One region of the Paenarthrobacter sp. GQ52 genome, then DNA from elsewhere that is predicted to be linked to it. Evidence: riboswitches for the same ligand, from Rfam matches in the RefSeq annotation. Region 1 holds a riboswitch; each other region holds the start of a gene.
The links. Region 1 has a riboswitch for thiamine pyrophosphate ahead of thiC (phosphomethylpyrimidine synthase ThiC). Riboswitches for the same ligand answer to the same signal wherever they lie in the genome.
Positions count from the first base shown of each region.

Region 1 (4,481 bases):
CGAAAAAGAGATCGACCGCGTCGAGGCGATTGTCCGCTCCATGACTCCGCACGAGCGTGTGGCTCCGAAGATCATCAACGGTTCCCGCCGCGCACGTATCGCCAGGGGTTCCGGTGTACACGTGTCTGAGGTCAACGGCCTGCTGGAGCGGTTCGCCCAGGCCCAGAAGATGATGAAGAAGCTCGCTCAGGGCGGTGGCATGCCGGGTATGCCCGGGATGCCTGGCCTTGGCGGCCCCGGCGGCGGACGCAAGGGCGGCAAGAACGCTCCCAAGAAGAAAGCGCGCTCGGGCAACCCTGCCAAGGCAGCCCAAGAGCTGCGGGATGCCGAAGCCAAGCGTGCAAATGCAGCCTCGGCAGCCCCCACAGGCGCGGCATTCGGCCAAGGCGCAGCAGACTTCGATCCCTCATCGCTCAACCTCCCCAAGGGCTTCGACAAGTTCCTGGGCAAGTAGTCCGTGGCTGACATCCCAACCGCGTCGCAGTTGGGATGTCAGAGCCGTGGAATAGGCTGAACCAATGCATAAGCAGCGCGTAGTCTTCGTCCATGGCCTGGGAAGTTTCGGTGCTGCGGCATGGCCGAAGCAGCATGGCATGGCCCTTGCTTATGATGCACTCTTCCTCCGGCGGCACGGCTTTGACGCTATGGCCGAACCGGTGGAATCCAACGTGGCGGCGGACGTCGCCATTCTGATCAATGCGTTGGTCGATTCCGGCGGCGGTCACATCGTTGCCCATGAACAAGGTGCAATTTCCGCCATGCTGGCAGCCGTCGAGCGCCCGGACTTGGTGCACTCACTTTGCTTGGTAGAGCCGTCCTGTTTGTCCCTGACCGCTGAGCTTCCGGCGACTGCTTCCTATCGGGCCCTCATGGAACCGCTGTTCGACGTGCGAAACCAGCTCAGCGACGCCGATTACCAGCGTGAGTTTTACCGGCGTGCTTTCTCCGCCGAGACCGGCGGACTGGACACTCGGGAGGCGCGGCGGTCAGCACACAGGCTCCGGCTCCAAGCACCGCCATGGGAGGCTCCACTTCACATTGTGCCGGGCGTTCCCACGCTGGTTCTCACTGGCGGTTGGGAGCCCCTGTACGAGGAAATCGCCGGCTATCTCCAGGAGACCGGCGCCCTCCGCCGCGTGGCAGCGGGTGGACACCGGCCCCAGGATTCAGTTGATGGCGACCAGGCAATCCGCTCATTCATCGCGGACGTCGGACGAACCATGTCAGCTCAGGCTTCCTGAACTGCTTCCGTTTAGGTTCGTTGGACCTGAAGCTCCGGCAGGTAGACCTTTCCGCCGGAGGCCAGGAACTCCTCGCTCTTTTCCCGCATCCCGCTGTACATCCCGGCGATTGCGGCCTGCGACTCTGCCGAACCATACTCGTCACGGATGTCCTGGCTGATGCGCATCGAACAGAACTTGGGGCCGCACATGGAGCAGAAATGCGCGGTCTTCGCCGGCTCGGCGGGCAGGGTCTCGTCGTGGAAGGATTCTGCCGTGACCGGGTCAAGGGACAAAGCGAACTGGTCCCTCCAGCGGAACTCGAACCGTGCCTTGGAAAGAGCATCATCACGCTCATGGGCCCCCGGATGTCCCTTGGCGAGGTCCGCTGCGTGAGCCGCGATCTTATACGTGATGACACCGGTCTTGACGTCGTCCTTGTTGGGAAGCCCCAGGTGCTCCTTGGGGGTCACGTAGCAGAGCATCGCGGTGCCGTAGCGGGCAATTTCCGTGGCGCCGATTGCTGAAGTGATGTGGTCATAGCCGGGGGCGATATCGGTAACCAGCGGCCCCAACGTGTAGAACGGCGCACCCTTGCAGAGTTCCTGCTGACGCTCCACATTTTCCCGCACCAGATGGAAGGGAATGTGCCCGGGTCCCTCCACCATGACCTGGACGTCGAAATCCCACGCCCGCTGCGTCAGCTCCGCGAGCGTATCAAGCTCGGCGAACTGCGCGGCGTCGTTGGCGTCGGCGATGGAACCCGGGCGGAGACCGTCACCCAGGGAGAATGCGACATCGTATTTGGCGAAGATTTCGCACAACTCGTCAAAGTGCGTGTAGAGGAAGTTCTCCTGGTGGTGTGCCAGGCACCATCCGGCCATAATCGATCCGCCGCGGGAAACGATGCCCGTGACGCGGTTGGCGGTCAAGGGCACGTACCTCAGCAGAACGCCAGCGTGGATGGTCATATAGTCCACACCCTGCTCGCATTGCTCGATCACGGTATCGCGGAAGATCTCCCACGTCAGCTGGTTGGCCTCCCCGTTTACCTTCTCAAGTGCCTGGTAAATAGGCACTGTTCCGATCGGAACGGGCGAGTTGCGGATGATCCACTCGCGAGTGGTGTGGATGTCATCTCCGGTGGAGAGGTCCATCACCGTGTCAGCGCCCCACTGGGCTGCCCACTGCAGTTTGTCCACTTCCTCTGCAATGGAGCTGGTGACTGCCGAGTTGCCGATGTTGGCGTTGATCTTGACCAAGAATGCCTTGCCAATGATCATCGGCTCGGATTCAGGGTGGTTGATGTTGTTCGGAATAATTGCCCTTCCCGCGGCGACTTCGCTGCGGACCAGCTCAACGTCACAGTTCTCCCGCAACGCAACGAACTGCATCTCCGGAGTCACGACGCCTTGTTTCGCGTAGTGCATTTGCGTGACGGTCTTACCCGCGACGGCGCGGCGCGGCACCGGTTGCGCACCCTTCCACTCCGCTGACGCGGCTCCACGCCGAACCGCGGACTTACCGTCGTCGAGCAGGTTCCTTTCCCGCCCCGAATAAGCCTCCGTGTCTCCGCGGGATTCGATCCATGGTGCACGGAAAGGCTCCAGGCCCACCACGGGATCGCTTCCGGGGCCCGCTGTTCGGTATACCTGCAGAGGTTTGTTTGCTTGCCCATTGGGAGAAGGCTCCAAGGCGATCTCCGTGACGGGGACCCGTATGCCGTTACCTGGGTCTTCCAGCCAAGCCAACGAATGGGACTTCAGGGATTGCGTTACAGTTTCCGCCGTATTTTGGACAGTATTCGTCTGGTTTTGGGCAGGGCTGTGCTGTGTTTCTGTGGTGCTCAAGGGAATACTCACTTCCTTCGCCGGCATTACCCGGACAGGTTCAACGGTCGCAGACTGCGTCAGTCCGATCTCAGCCCCTGCAGGGGCCCCCGTGTGGTCGTAGACGAAGCTACCACAGCTCCCGGCGGGCTCCCAGTCACATGCAGGCACCAGGCTCCAGCACGCCGCCCCGCTACGCTTTTGCCATGGCCAACATCATCGAATTCAGCGGACCTGCGCTCGTATCGGCAGACGAAGAGCGCCATGGGCTGTGGTCCGTAGACGGCATACTGACGTTTGAGCGTCCCGGTGCGACGCCGGACAGGATATTGGATGGCTGGGTCCTGCCAGGTTTGGTTGATGCCCACTGTCACATCGGACTCGGCCTTGGAGGAGCGGTGGATGAACAGGCAACGCTCGCCCAGGCCCAAGCAGACCTCAACGCCGGAACGCTGCTGATCCGCGATTGCGGATCGCCCGCCGACACCCGCTGGGTGCAGCAACGAACGGACCTGCCGCGACTGATCAGGTCGGGTCGGCATATCGCCCGGAGCCGGCGTTATCTTCGCGGTTTGGGTCATGAAATTGAGCCGCGGGAACTAGTGGAAACGGTCCGAAAGGAAGCCCGTGACGGAGATGGCTGGGTGAAACTTGTGGGCGACTGGATCGATCGCGGCGTTGGAGACCTCGCTGCCTCGTTCCCCGCGAAGACCGTCAAGGAAGCCATTTCCGCGGCCCACGATGAGGGAGCAAGGGTCACCGCGCATTGTTTCGGTGAGGACACCATCGATGACATGCTCGACGCCAATATCGACTGCATAGAGCACGCCACCGGACTCCTTTCGCGGCACCTTCCCCGTTTGGTGGAACAGTCAGTGCCCATCGTCCCCACCCTGGTCAACATCGCTACCTTCCCGGATATCGCAGCCCAGGCAGCGCCGAAGTTTCCGGAGTACGCGGACCACATGATGCGTCTCTGGGAGCGTCGTCGCGAGCGTGTGCTGGAGGCCTTCGAAGCGGGGGTTTCCGTCTATGCCGGTACCGACGCCGGTAGCGTGATCAAACACGGCAGGATTGCGGACGAAATGATGGAACTGCACGACGCCGGCCTTCCGCCGGCGGCGGTCCTGCACGCCGCCGCCTGGGGCGCCCGTGAGTGGCTGGGAGTCGAGGGCATCAGCGAAGGCGCAAGTGCCGACGTCGTGCTTTGCAGTGACGATCCACGCCGTCATCCGGGTACCATCGCGGCGCTCAAACACGTCGTGCTCAGGGGTAATGTCGTTCGTTAGGAATAAATTGAAGCTTCAAGTAATTTAGATAGGTAAGAAGGTGCCGATGCGCGGCCACCTCAGAACCGGGAGCTTCACATGACCTCATCATTCAGCCAGGATCTTCTGCCTGCCGAACTCACCATGGGCACCGTCATGCTCAA
Region 1 covers NZ_JCAXEJ010000014.1:63,245-67,725, reverse strand. Annotated here, with positions in the region: gene ffh (signal recognition particle protein) at 1-454, shown strand, start outside; gene AC6CH8_RS16680 (alpha/beta fold hydrolase) at 519-1,241, shown strand; gene thiC (phosphomethylpyrimidine synthase ThiC) at 1,253-3,070, opposite strand; TPP riboswitch at 3,066-3,173, opposite strand; gene AC6CH8_RS16670 (amidohydrolase family protein) at 3,256-4,338, shown strand; gene AC6CH8_RS16665 (VOC family protein) at 4,417-4,481, shown strand, end outside.

Region 2 (4,481 bases), on a different contig from region 1:
TGGTGGACGTCAACACCGGCAAGTTCACCGGCAGTGGCGGAAACCTTGAAGAAACCGTCACCAAGAACAACCTGGAAGCGGCCGAAGAAGTTGTTCGCCAGCTTCGTCTGCGCGATATCGGCGGCATTATCGTCATTGACTTCATTGACATGGTCCTTGAATCCAACCGCGACCTCGTCCTCCGCCGCATGGTGGAGTGCCTCGGCCGGGACCGCACCAAGCACCAGGTGGCCGAAGTAACGTCGCTGGGCCTGGTCCAGATGACGCGCAAGCGCATGGGTACCGGCCTCCTTGAGGTCTTCGGTGAGCAGTGCGAGCACTGCGCTGGCCGAGGTGTCGTCACGCACGACGAGCCCGTTGAGCACCGACGCGCCAACGTGGTGGCTGCTGAACATCACCGCCCGCATACGGAAGCGCAGCAGCCTGCTGCGCGGACCGAACGCAAACGCCGCCGCGGCAAGGGCGGGGGACCGGCTGTTGCCGAAGCTCCCGCGCAGGTCCACACCACCACGTCCGCCCCGGCCGCAGCATCCACCACGGCTGAACCGCAGGATCCTGCCCGGATAGCCAAAGCCGAGGCAACCAGGGCCGCCCTGGCGACGATTGCCGCTGCAGCGCACGCCGCACACCTGCACGACGACGAAGTTCACCGTGCAGAGGAGGAAGCGCGGGCGGCAGGCCGGCACGAGCCGGACGCAAGCCCTACAGCCGGCACCGCCGCCAGTAGTGAAGCAGGCAGCGGCGAAGCAGGGACTTCAGCCCGCGATGCTGCAAGCAGGGAAGCAGCAGTCCAGGAAGCAAGATCTACTCCCGTGCTGCGCTTCGGCGGGGAAGAAGTTGCCTTGCCGTTCGTTGAGCACCACGAGGAACCGCAGGCAGCCAAGCCTGCCATGAGCCTGGATCTGCTGGCCGAAGCGTTTTCGCACCTCGGTGCGGCTCCGGCACCCGAGCAGGAAGCCGCTCCGGTTGCAGCCCCGAAGGCTGCTTCTCCGGCAAGGACTGCTGAGGAAGACCCCGAGGCTGCTTCAGCCTCGCGTGGTCGTCGTGGTCGCCGTAACCGGAGTGCCAGCAGGGCCCAGGGCGCGGCCAATGAAACCAGCGTTGAACACCATGAGGCGACAGCGTCGGCCACCCGGGGTTCGGCCCACGAGGCCAAGGCGCCTGTGGAACCGGCCAAGAAGGCACCAAAAGATGAGCCCATCATCCTCGGCGTTGGAGTTCCTGCTTCCGAGCTCTAATCGCGGCGAATAAGTTGAAGAGGGCCCTGCGCTATCTGCCAAACGGCGGGTAGTGCGGGGTCCTTTTGCGTCCGCTCGGCAAGCCAAGCACAGGCTACGTTCAGAGTCACATCCGGGCGTCGGTGTGGCCCGGTTCCCGCGGCGCGTTGCTTCCCGGCTACGCTTGGGGACTGACACGGGGTGCCGGGCGTTGGGCCAGGCTGAGATCCAAACCCGTTGAACCTGTCCGGTTAGCACCGGCGAAGGGATGTCCTCATGACTGCATCATCACATTCATCGGTGTACCCCCTCGACGCTCCGGCTTCGGGCCGTCCAACCCCGCGCATTCTGAGCATTGCCGGCTCGGACCCTTCAGGTGGTGCCGGAATCCAGGCGGACCTGAAGAGCATCGCCGCTTTTGGCGGGTATGGCATGGCTGCCATCACGGCCCTCACCGCGCAAAACACCAGGGAGGTCAGTGCCGTCCACGTCCCTCCCGCGCACTTCCTGCGTCAGCAACTGGAAGCCATTAGTGCCGACATCACCATTGACGCCGTCAAGATCGGAATGCTCGGCGACGCAGCCGTCATCAACGAGGTCCGGGGCTGGCTCGAAGAGGTGAGTCCCGCCGTCGTGGTCCTTGATCCGGTGATGGTGGCCACCAGTGGTGACCGGCTGCTGCGGGAGTCTGCTGAGAAGGCATTGCGTTCGCTGCTGCCTTTGGCCCACCTCATTACGCCGAACCTTCCTGAACTGGCCATGTTGCTGGGGGAGCCCGAGGCAACTGACTGGGCTTCGGCGCTGGACCAGGGCAAACGGCTGGCAGCGGAGTACGGAAACACGGTCCTGGTCAAGGGTGGCCACCTGCCAGGGCCGGAGTGCCCGGATGCGCTGGTGAACACGAGCGGGCTGCTGTCTCAGGACGTGGTCGCAGTGGCAGGTCCCCGGGTTGCAACGCGGAATAGCCACGGTACCGGGTGCTCTCTGTCTTCCGCCTTGGCCACAGTCCAGGCACGAACCGGTGACTGGGAAGTTTCATTGCGGGAAGTCAAGCCGTGGTTGCTAGGGGCATTGCAGGCCTCTGACAGCCTGCACGTGGGTCAAGGCAACGGGCCCGTGAACCACTTCCACCACTTCCAGCAGGCATCCACGCCGGGCGCTTTCGCTGCGGCGATGTGGAACGAAGCCGTCCCCGAACTCGAAGCGATTTACGGGCTCCCGTTTATTCAAGGACTTCAATCCGGCGAGCTGCCGGAACGTGACTTCAATTACTACCTTGCCCAGGACGCCATCTATCTCAATGGGTATTCGAGGGTCCTGGCACGTGCGGGCGCCTTGGCGCCCACGGAGGAAGAACAACTGTTCTGGGCAAAGGCATCACAGCAGTGCCTGGAGGTTGAATCGGAGTTGCACAGGAACTGGTTGAGCACGCGCGAAGCCTCCACGGCAACCGGACCGGTTACCAAGTCCTACGTGGACCATTTACTGGCAACATCCGCCGCCGGCAGCTACGCCGTGGTGCTGGCGGCGATCCTGCCCTGTTATTGGTTGTACGCGGAGGTGGGTCAGCAGCTTCATACGGCATACGTAGACGCCGGCGCGCCGGCGGACCACGCATATGCGGACTGGTTGAAGACCTATGCCGACGAGGATTTCGCGGCGGCAACGCGGAAAGCGATCAACTTCACTGCTGCCGCGGCCGTCGCGGCTTCCGGCACGGAGCGGACTGCGATGATGGATGCTTTCACTCAGTCCTGCCGCTACGAGACGGCGTTTTTCGATGCTCCCAGGCTGTTTGCCCAGGCTTCGTTCACGCGCGCTCAGTAGCTTTCCGGGCACGCACTTGAGGCCAATTGCGGCGACACGTCCGCGCGTCGCTGGCCGGATCGCGTTAATCTCGCTCAAACCCTGTAGGCTGTATGGGCACGGTGCCGGGAGAGTCCGTTACAACTGGTGATGCAAGTCACGAGGTAGCCTCCGGACCCGGCCTCATTTGCAGCTGAAGGTCAAACTAGCGTAATCTTGATCTTCGGTGCTTACGCCAACACTTGGGTTATGCCCCTTGGAATTGTTCATGGGATGACTCGCGGACTTCGATTCAGAAGTCCACGGCGTTGAGGCACAGCGCGAACCAGGGCTGATTCCGGTTCAAGGTTCCGCACGCAAATTTTGTAATAAACGTCGAGAGAAGTGAGTACCCAAGTGGTGTACGCGATTGTCCGCGCAGGCGGCCGCCAAGAAAAAGTTTCCGTTGGAGACTACGTAACGCTGAACCGCGTCCCCGGTGGAGCCGGTAGCACGCTTGAGCTGCCCGCATTGCTCCTGGTTGACGGCGAGAAGGTCACCTCCGCAGCTGCGGAACTGGCCAACGTCAAGGTCACGGCTGAGATCCTCGAGGACCTCCGTGGTCCGAAGATCGTCATCCAGAAGTTCAAGAACAAGACCGGCTACCGGAAGCGTCAGGGTCACCGTCAGGAACTGACCAAGATCAAGATCACCAGCATCGCGTAACTTTCGTTACCCGCTGTTCAGGTTTTTCAGTTTCCCCAGAAATTTAGAGGCAGGCATTTCACATGGCACACAAAAAAGGCGCGAGTTCCACTCGCAACGGTCGTGACTCCAACGCTCAGTACCTGGGCGTCAAGCGTTTCGGTGGTCAGGTAGTTTCCGCTGGCGAGATCATCGTTCGCCAGCGTGGAACCCACTTCCACCCCGGTGCAGGCGTCGGTCGCGGTGGCGACGACACCCTGTTCGCACTGCAGGCCGGTGCGGTTGAGTTTGGTACTCGCCGCGGCCGTCGCGTAGTGAACATTGTTGCTGCTGCAGCTGCAGAGTAACTACAAGTTCTGAACCGGTGGAGCGGGCCAAACGGCCCGCTCCACCGTTCTTTTAACCGCATTACAATCGACTAGGGCGCTTTAGCGCACTGGTTTTTGCAACAACGCTGGGAACAGCAACAAGCGCTGTAAGACAGCAACTGAGGAGATTCACGTGGCGAGCTTTGTAGACCGGGTAGTCCTGCACGTATCCGGCGGAACCGGCGGCCACGGCTGTGTCTCTGTCAAGCGGGAAAAGTTCAAGCCGCTCGGCGGCCCCGACGGCGGCAACGGCGGCAACGGCGGCGATGTCATCCTGCGCGTATCCGCCCAGACCACAACCCTGCTTGATTACCACCACGCTCCCCACCGCCACGCCACCAACGGTGGCCCCGGCATGGGTGACTGGCGTGGCGGCAAGAACGGTGAAACCCTGATTCTTCCCGTG
Region 2 covers NZ_JCAXEJ010000009.1:63,003-67,483, forward strand. Annotated here, with positions in the region: gene AC6CH8_RS13560 (Rne/Rng family ribonuclease) at 1-1,238, shown strand, start outside; TPP riboswitch at 1,405-1,503, shown strand; gene thiD (bifunctional hydroxymethylpyrimidine kinase/phosphomethylpyrimidine kinase) at 1,494-3,044, shown strand; gene rplU (50S ribosomal protein L21) at 3,420-3,728, shown strand; gene rpmA (50S ribosomal protein L27) at 3,791-4,054, shown strand; gene obgE (GTPase ObgE) at 4,209-4,481, shown strand, end outside.
Region 2: it holds a riboswitch for thiamine pyrophosphate, as region 1 does, so the genes downstream of both, thiD (bifunctional hydroxymethylpyrimidine kinase/phosphomethylpyrimidine kinase) here and thiC (phosphomethylpyrimidine synthase ThiC) in region 1, are expected to answer to the same signal.

Region 3 (4,481 bases), on a different contig from region 1:
GCCCGGGCAACCTGTTGTTCGGTGCCCTGATCGCCGTGCTGGTGGCCAAACTGTTCTACCTCCCGCCCGTGGAGCTCAGTGGCAGGTTCAACATTCTGCGCGCTATTCCCTTCGCTCTGATGTTCCTCGGCAAAGTGGTGGCAGCGAGCTTCCTGGTTCTGTACCTGGCTGTAGCCAAAGGACCCACGGTGCGTAGCGCCGTCGTCGCCGTTCCGTTGCGGAGCCATTCAGACCTGATGGTGACAGCCACCGGGCACGTGATCTCGTTGATCCCGGGTTCACTGGTGGTGGAAGTGGACCGCTCAACGTCCACGCTGTACCTGCACGCGCTCAACATTTATGAGGAAGCGGACATCGACAAGATCCGCGAGGAAACCCAAGTCATTGAGGCGAGATTGATCCGCATCATGGGCACGCGCGAAGAAGTCGCAGCCCTCAATGCAGAACAGCGCCCGGGAATGGAAGGGGCAACGCTATGAAGGAAATCGTTCTCGTGGCAACGGCTGTAATCCTTAGCCTCGCCGCGGCAGGGGCAATTGTCCGGATCGCGATCGGTCCGTCCTTGCTGGATAGGGTTCTGGCATCGGATGTCTTGCTGGCGATCCTGGGTGCCGCCCTGGCAATCGACATGGCAATGAACAAGCACCTTAACAACTTGATGCTGCTGGTGGCCCTCGCGGTGATCGGGTTCATTGGCTCGGTGACCGTGGCCCGGTTCGTAGCCGAACGGAGGGAGCAGAGCAATGAGTCCTGATGCCACCGGCTTGGATTTTGTGATCGACGCCGTCACTGCACTGTTCCTGGTGGTGGGCGCACTGATGTCCCTCGGCGCCGCTATTGGCTTGTTGAGATTTCCGGACCTCATGAGCCGCATGCACGCGGCCACCAAGCCGCAGGTTCTGGGGTTGTTCCTCATGCTGGCTGCGATCGGCCTCCAGATGCGGACCTGGTGGGTATGGCCAGTCCTTCTGGTGGCGTGGATTTTCCAGCTCCTGACGGCCCCGGTTTCCGCTCACATGGTGGGCCGCTCCGCCTACCGCACCAAGCACGGGCATCGCGAAATGCTCACCAAGGATGAACTTGAAGCGGTTGTGCAGCGGGCGGCCGCGGGGCAAGAGCCCGGGAGCCAGCGCTAGGAGCAGCAGAAACAACGAACGCCGGGACTACCCTTATGGGTGATCCCGGCGTTGTGTTGTGGTGCGGTTGCCTAGACGATGTCGTGGGTCTTGGCGAAGCGTGCAATGGCGCGCTGCGTGCCCCTGCTCGCCAGGACCTGGATGAGTGTGCTGACGAAGGCTGAAATCAGCGCGAAAGTCAGGGCCGAGCGAAGACTCGATTCCATGTCGTCGTTGCCCAAGGGTGGCTTGTTGCCCGTGGCCTTTTCCCACCCTTTGTTGACAAGTTTGGTACCTACGAAGCCTGCTCCGAGACTTACACCGGCGCCGATCAGCTTGAAGAAGAGGTTCATGCTCCCAGCCTAACCGGCTCCAGCTCGTTCCAAGCGCTAGCGGCGGTTTTCCCGCTCCTTGAGGAACGCAGCCATGGAGCCGACAGGTGCCAGAACCGGAACAACATCGTGTTCGGCCGACCAAAGAACATCCACTGTGGCGAACCCGGCGATTTCTTTGAGCAGGTAGTACGTGGGCGGCATCAGCTTCAGGGTGCCCGCGGCCTCCGCCGCAAGAATGTCCGCTACCGGCATCCACAGCGATTGCCAGGCCTCCGTGGTCTGGTGCCGGGGTTCGGCCCCCGGGGAGGGCTTGGCAACAAAAAAGTAGGTGTCGAATCGCTTGGGCATGTCTGTCGGTGTGATCCAGTTGGCCCACGGGCGGAGGTCAGAGGCATCGATGCTGAGCCCGGCTTCCTCCTTGACTTCACGGATTGCGGCGGAAAGCACCGTTCCGGCGTTCTTGGTGGCTTCGCCCGCGCCACTGCAGATGGAGCTCTGCTGCCAGTCCGCCGCGTGGCGTTGAAGCAGGTCCGAGGGGTAGTCCCAGCCGGACTCGTCCGCGGCATCCACCCGCCCACCGGGGAAGACCACCATGCCGGCGGCGAAGTCCATGGTGCTCACCCTGTGCTGGACAAAGGCTTCGAGTCCGCCCGGGGCGTCACGGAGGAGGATGACGCTCGCGGCCAGGCGCGGCTGGGGCACTTCTGTGGGAAGGGGGAGGTCTTGCTGGGGAAGGTCAGTCATGAAGGTGCCCCTTTGCCGCGGTGGATTCTGCTGGTTCATTCTCTCAGGTCTCGTTGTGAGGCCTGGTGTGCAGGGAATGGCGTGGGGGATGGGTGCAGAGCGGGCCTCGCAACGCGCCCCCGTCTCGTTGTGGGGCCTGGTGTGCAGGGAATGGTGTGGGATAAGGGTGCTGAGTGGGCCTCGCAACGCGCCCCCGTCTCGTTGTGAGGCCTGGTGTGCAGGGAATGGTGTGGGGTAAGCGTGCAGAGCGGGCCTCGCAACGCACCACCACTGCCGATTGTGACCGCCTGCCGGCAACAGACCAACACCCGCCACAGACTCAGGTGTAAACTGAACCAGCCCATCAGGGCAGATTTGATAACGACAGGGGAGCGCCGCCGTCGGACTCTGCAGAGATGCAGGAGACGCGAGGGCGCTGAGAGTGCGGACAGCCGCAGACCCTCGAACCTGATCCGGTTAGTACCGGCGCAAGGGAGTCGAGCTTCTCAGAGTGTCCGGATCCGGGCGGCGCAGGCCAGCCGGATTCCGGGGAGCACTTTCCCCTCCTGTAACCTCAGGAGGCAGAAAATGACCACGGTAAACGTGAAGAAGACCAGTTATAACTGGCGTGTTGTAGACATCGTTGTGGCGGCCTTGATCGCCATCGCGGGAGGCGTGATCTTCTGGGCATGGTCCCAAGGCGCCGCACTGGTATCCATCCCCATGAACGCGACGTATCCGCCTCTCACCGGCCTGATTGCCGGCGGCTGGATGATCCCCGCGGTCCTGGGCATGCTCATTATCCGCAAGCCGGGTGCAGCCCTGTTCTGTGAGACTGTTGCCGCCACCGGTGAGCTCATCCTGGGTTCGCAGTACGGCACCACCGTGCTCATCTCCGGCGTTCTGCAGGGCCTGGGCGCGGAACTCATCTTTGCCGCCGTCCGGTACAAGAAGTTCAACCTGCCCACTGCCCTCCTCGCCGGTGCGGGCGCGGGCCTCTTCTGCGGCCTGAACGACTCCTTCCTCCCGTGGGGTTGGAACATCGCCTATGAAGCCGTCGACAAGCTGGCCTACATCACCTTCACCACAATTTCCGGCGCAATCATCGCGGGCGCACTCTCCTGGGTGGCGACACGCGGCCTGGCCAAGACCGGCGTGCTGAGTTCCTTCGCCTCGCGCAAGGCCGCTTCGGAGCCCGTCTTCAGCTGATGTCGGCCACGCAAAGCGGCACGGTGAGGCCTGCCGCCATCTCAGCCGAGGGCTGGGGTTGGCGGCATGCCGGCCGTGCCCAAGCTGCCATTCAGGGCCTCGACCTTCGGATCGAACCCGGGGAGCGCGTACTGCTGCTCGGACCTTCGGGTGCCGGCAAATCCACGCTCCTTCATGCCCTCGCCGGGGTGCTGGGGGATGAGGAAGATGACTCGGATGAGACCGGCTCCCTGCTGATCGACGGCGTGGCGCCCCGCGAGCAGCGTGGACGCGCGGGACTGATGCAGCAGGACCCCGAGACGCAGGTGGTTTTGTCGAGGGTTGGCGACGACGTTGCCTTCGGTGCAGAGAACCTTGCCGTGCCGCGGGACGAGATTTGGTCCCGTGTCCATGAAGCGCTCGACGACGTCGGGTTGCGTACCGCTGCCGGCGGAGGTCTGGCGTTGGATCACCCGACGGCGGCGCTCTCAGGCGGTCAGAAGCAGCGCCTTGCGCTTGCGGGCATTTTGGCGATGCGGCCCGGGCTGATCCTGTTGGACGAACCAACGGCCAACTTGGATCCTGCAGGGGTGCTGGAGGTCCGTGATGCTGTTGGGCGATGCCTGGACAAGACCGGCGCCACGCTGGTTGTGGTGGAACACCGTGTGTCCGTGTGGAAAGACCTGGTGGACAGGATTGTGGTCTTGCAGCCAGGGTCGGCCGCAGGATCCAGCACGGACGCAGGGACCGGGAATGCTGCCGGCGGCGTCCTCTTGGACGGCCCTCCCGACCAGGTCCTTTCCGAGGCCCGCACCCTGCTGATGTCGGCTGGCGTCTGGGTGCCGGGGTACGTTCCGGCAACCCGCACCCGCCGTAAAGAACCAGACGCCGCGCAGCTTCTCCTCGCAGCCCAGGACCTTGCTGTTTCCCGACTAAAGCCACGGCGCAAGGGTTTCAAAACCATCCCGCCTGTTCCGGTGCAAACGGACATCAGTGCGCAGGTCCGGGCAGGCCAAGCCCTGACCATTACGGGTCCCAATGGTGCCGGGAAGTCCACGTTTGCGCTCACGTTGGCAGGCCTTTTGGCGCCCGTGGACGGCAAAGTGAGTGCCGCCGTCGA
Region 3 covers NZ_JCAXEJ010000016.1:41,811-46,291, reverse strand. Annotated here, with positions in the region: gene AC6CH8_RS17665 (Na+/H+ antiporter subunit E) at 1-479, shown strand, start outside; gene AC6CH8_RS17660 (MrpF/PhaF family protein) at 476-754, shown strand; gene mnhG (monovalent cation/H(+) antiporter subunit G) at 744-1,136, shown strand; gene AC6CH8_RS17650 (DUF4235 domain-containing protein) at 1,208-1,468, opposite strand; gene AC6CH8_RS17645 (NUDIX hydrolase) at 1,505-2,194, opposite strand; TPP riboswitch at 2,550-2,686, shown strand; gene AC6CH8_RS17640 (ECF transporter S component) at 2,762-3,382, shown strand; gene AC6CH8_RS17635 (ABC transporter ATP-binding protein) at 3,382-4,481, shown strand, end outside.
Region 3: it holds a riboswitch for thiamine pyrophosphate, as region 1 does, so the genes downstream of both, AC6CH8_RS17640 (ECF transporter S component) here and thiC (phosphomethylpyrimidine synthase ThiC) in region 1, are expected to answer to the same signal.

Region 4 (4,481 bases), on a different contig from region 1:
ATATACGGTCACCAAGCCACCTTGGTACTTCCAGTCCGGAAGGTCCCCGAGGGCATCATTGATGGCTGCTTCAGTCAGTTGGTCTTCCGTGCCTGCCATGACTGCTCTTTCATCAGAGGAACTCTGCCCGGCCCTCCATCGCCGAGGATGCGAGCGCGTGCTCCCGCCGCGGGATCCGGCCCGCCTGCTTGGCCAGCCTACCGGCGATCACAGCGTGTTTGAAGGCCTCGCCCATCTGCACCGGGTTCTGCGCCCGCGTTACGGCGGTGGCAAGCAGGACGGCGTCGCAGCCCAGTTCCATGGCAAGGGCAGCATCGGAGGCCGTCCCGATCCCGGCATCCAGGACCACGGGTACGGAGGCCCGGGACACGATGAGCTCAATGTTGTGGGGGTTCAGGATGCCAAGGCCCGTCCCGATGGGCGATCCCAAGGGCATCACGGCTGTTGCACCCAGGTTCTCGAGCCTGAGCGCGAGTACGGGATCGTCATTGGTGTAAGCGAATACCTTGAAGCCTCGGTTCACCAGCTGCTCCGTTGCATCCACCAGTTCGACGGCGTCTGGAAGGAGCGTGTGTTCGTCCGCGATGACTTCCAGCTTCACCCAATCGGTCTCAAGTGCTTCCCGGGCCAGTTCAGCAGTCATCACGGCGTCCTTGGCCGTGAAACAACCAGCAGTATTGGGTAGCACGCGGATGTCATGGTCCACCAGCAGCTGGAACAGCGAGCCCGTTTCGGCGGGTGAATAGCGACGCATCGCCACCGTGGTGAGCTCGGTCCCCGAAGCGAGGAGCGCTGCTCCCAAGCCATCGAGGCTCGGCGCGCCTCCGGTACCCATGATGAGGCGGGAACCGAATTCGACGCCGTCGATCACCAGTGCGTCGGTGCGAACGTCAACGTTTGCTGTTGTCATGATTAGCCTCCCTGGACTGCTGTTACGAGTTCAAGTTCGTCTCCGTCGGAGAGCGCTGTCACGGCCCATTGGCTGCGCGGCACGACCTCGGAATTGCGTGCGACAGCGACTCCCAGCTTGCCGCCGTCGGCCGCTTGTCCGCGAGGGTCCAAGGCGCGACCGGTGACGGCGGTGACGAGGGTACTGACGGATGCGTCGTCAGAGACTGCGTGGTCGGTTCCGTTCACTTTGATGTTCATGCTGTTTCCTTGGTGGTGGTTCGGGCTGCTGGTGTAAGTGCTCGGGCAACAGGGGCGTTGCCCGCGAAACGATGGGGCAGGAAGGGGGCCCACCGGGAGTCCGTGGAGCCTTTGAGGAGTTCCCCCACGATCTTGGCGGCCACCGGAGTCAGGAGGACTCCGTGGCGGAAGAATCCTGTGGCAACCACCAGGCCGTCGATGTCACCGTTGGAAACACCGACCCGTCCGAGCAGTGGAGCGTTGTCCGGAGTTCCGGGCCGGGCGCGGGCGGTTGCTTCAAGGAGTTCCAGTTCAGCCACTGCGGGGACCAATACTTGGGCGTCCCTCAGCAATTGGTAAACGCCACCCGCCGAGACCGCGTTGGAAGAGGCTGACAACCCGTCTTCGCGTTGCGTGGCTCCAATCACCACAGTTCCGTCGTCCCGGGGCACGATGTAAACCGGTACCCCGCGAACCATCCCGCGAATCGTTGATGTGACCAAGGGCCGCAAGTGATCGGGGACGCGAAGCCGGAGGATGTCCCCGTAGACCGGCCTTACGGGAAGCGTGAGGCCCTCAGGGAGACCGGAGAGTTGGGACGCCCCGAGCCCGTTGGCCACCACCGTTTCTCCGGCGTGAACGGTGACTCCTGAGTCCAGTGCCACGCCTGTGACACGCCCGCCTTCCCACAGCAAACCGCGCGCCCTGGAAGCAATGGCGAATCCGTCATCGGCTCCCGACACCCAGGAACTGTCATTGGGCGAATGGGCTGCCAGTCCTGCCAGGAGGCATGCCGCGAGTTTCCTTGGATCGACTTGGTGGTCGGCAGGTATATCGAAAGCACAGGAGATCTGCGGGCTGAGGAGCGGCTCACGCTGCCTCGCGTCCCGCAGAGCGATAGGTTCGACTTCCAGGCCAGCCGCAAGCTGGACCGACCTTAAGTCTGCGAGCGCCCGGCGGTCGGCTGCGTCGGCACCCACGGCGAGGGTCGGCGTCGTGCGATATCCGTTGTCCTCCGCGCCTTTATGCAGGCCGTCCACGAAGGAGGGCCAGAGCTGGGAAGACTCAAGCATTAACTCAAGAAGGTCTTCTTCCTGGTAATGGAGTTCGCTGACGGGTGCAAGCATGCCTGCCGCTGCGAAGGACGCGCCGGAAGCGGGAGCGGGGTCGATCAGCGCAACTGAACGGCCCAATCGCCGGGCTTCGTGAGCGATGCCGAGGCCGATGACGCCGCCACCAATGACGGCAACGTCTGCCTGGAGGCGGGTATGGCGGGAATCTGCCATTCGTTTCCTTCCCTACGCCGGTACTAGCCGGATCAGGTCAAGCGGTCGGCGCTGAAGCCCTCTCAGCCGGACAGTCATATGACGAATGTCGCGGCTCCCGCAGTACGAGCCCAGTTTAGAGGAACTACTCTGGTTCCCATGACTCAGCCTGACGCTCTTGCCTCCGCCCGCCTTTACCTGTGCACCGATGCCCGTAAGGAGCAGGGCGATTTTGAGGACTTTGTGGACGCCGCTTTCGAAGGCGGTGTGGACATCATCCAACTCCGCGACAAGACGCTGGAAGCTGCCGAGGAACTGGAGATGTTGACCGTCCTGCGGAGCGTCGCACAACGGCACGGACGGCTTTGGGCGGTCAACGACCGGGCCGATGTTGCCAGCATTTCCGGGGCTCCCGTCTTCCACATCGGGCAAAAGGACCTGCCCCTGACTGCAGCCCGGACCCTCCTGCCGAACGCCACCGGCATAGGCCTCTCCACCCACACAACCGAACAAATCGATGCCGCTGTGGCCACCTCCCAAGGGCCCCTGGGACTGGACTATTTCTGCGTGGGTCCGGTCTGGGCAACACCCACCAAACCCGGTCGCGCTGCTGTCGGTTTGGACCTGGTCACATATGCCGCAGAAGCGGTCAAGCGCTCGGGCGACGGTGTGACCCTCCCTTGGTTCGCCATTGGTGGCATCGATCTCAGCAACGTTGAACAGGTTGTGAAAGCGGGCGCCGGCCGGATCGTGGTGGTCCGCGCCATCACAGCGGCACCGGACCCGACGGCGGCGGCCAAGTCGCTGCTGGAAGCCTTGGATTCCGTCTAGGGAAGCCGGAGGTTCCGCGCGATCCGCGGGCTAGGCGGTCAGGCCGAGGCCAGTCATCCGGCGGGCGTGCTTTTCGGCGAGCTCCGTCGTCAGCCTTTTCGCCGCGGCACGCGTGTCCCCGCCGCTTTTCAGCATCGGCCCCAGCAGGGGGTGTTCCATGCCCACGCGTTGCGCCTGCGTCAGCGCTTCCCCCACCAAGCGGCGGCCCCACAGCGCCAATCGCGAAGCGAGGCGCGGGTCATCTGCCAAGGCCCGCCTGAGCAGGACGCGAAGGACTTCCGTGGCCTGATCGGGTGAAGCAACGCGCTCAACGAAATGCTGCGTTGTCGGGTCGAGGAACATCGAGACAGCCCTATAGAAATCCGATGACACAGTATCGATGACATAGGCCTTCATCACGGATTCGAACCAGTCCCCCGGCTTGGTGCGCTCGTGGAAGTGATCGAAGGAGCGCTGAAACGGCAGCATGGCACGTTCGGGATCCAGACCCATCTCCGACAGGCGGTCGTTGAGGAGGGCGAAGTTTCCGTAGGCCCCCACTGCGATCTTCGCGAGCACTGACCTGTCGTGAAGCGTGGGTGCATAGCGGGAATCCAGGGAGAGCCGCCCGAAGGCGGACAGTTCGCCATACGCCATGGCTCCAAGCAACTCCGCTGAGAGTTGCCCGGCATAGGCTGCGGCGTCCGGGGAAGTGCCCATGATCCAAGACTATCGGCCCATTTCGGGCTAACCTGATTTTCGTGTCACATCATCGGATTGCGCCCAACGTCGACGACTCGTCGGACCAGCTCGCCTCGGCCCTCGCCGCCCTAAGGACGGAGCTGGAACTCCCCGGCGAATACCCGGCAGAAGCTGTGGAGGAGGCACGGGAAGCGGTGGAGGCCCTTGAGCTGCCGGCCCAGGACCTGCGGGATATCCCTTTTGTGACCATCGACCCCGCGACGTCCACCGACCTGGACCAGGCTCTGTTCATTGAAAGGGCCGGTGATGGGTACAAGGTCCTCTATGCCATCGCCGATGTGCCTTCCTTCGTGGCTCCCGGCGGCGCGCTGGATACCGAAACGCGTCAACGCGGGCAGACGTTCTACGCCCCTGACGGGCGGATCCCGCTGCATCCGGAGGTCATCAGTGAGAACGCGGGAAGCCTGCTGGCCGACCAGGATTGCAGCGCGTTCGTTTGGGATTTCGACCTGGACGGGAAAGCTGAAATTTTGGCCGTCACCGTTGCCCGTGCGACTGTGCGCAGCAGGGCAAAGC
Region 4 covers NZ_JCAXEJ010000003.1:301,912-306,392, forward strand. Annotated here, with positions in the region: gene AC6CH8_RS06850 (4a-hydroxytetrahydrobiopterin dehydratase) at 1-99, opposite strand, end outside; gene AC6CH8_RS06855 (thiazole synthase) at 113-910, opposite strand; gene thiS (sulfur carrier protein ThiS) at 913-1,149, opposite strand; gene thiO (glycine oxidase ThiO) at 1,146-2,414, opposite strand; TPP riboswitch at 2,407-2,525, opposite strand; gene thiE (thiamine phosphate synthase) at 2,553-3,224, shown strand; gene AC6CH8_RS06875 (ferritin-like fold-containing protein) at 3,255-3,923, opposite strand; gene AC6CH8_RS06880 (RNB domain-containing ribonuclease) at 3,965-4,481, shown strand, end outside.
Region 4: it holds a riboswitch for thiamine pyrophosphate, as region 1 does, so the genes downstream of both, thiO (glycine oxidase ThiO) here and thiC (phosphomethylpyrimidine synthase ThiC) in region 1, are expected to answer to the same signal.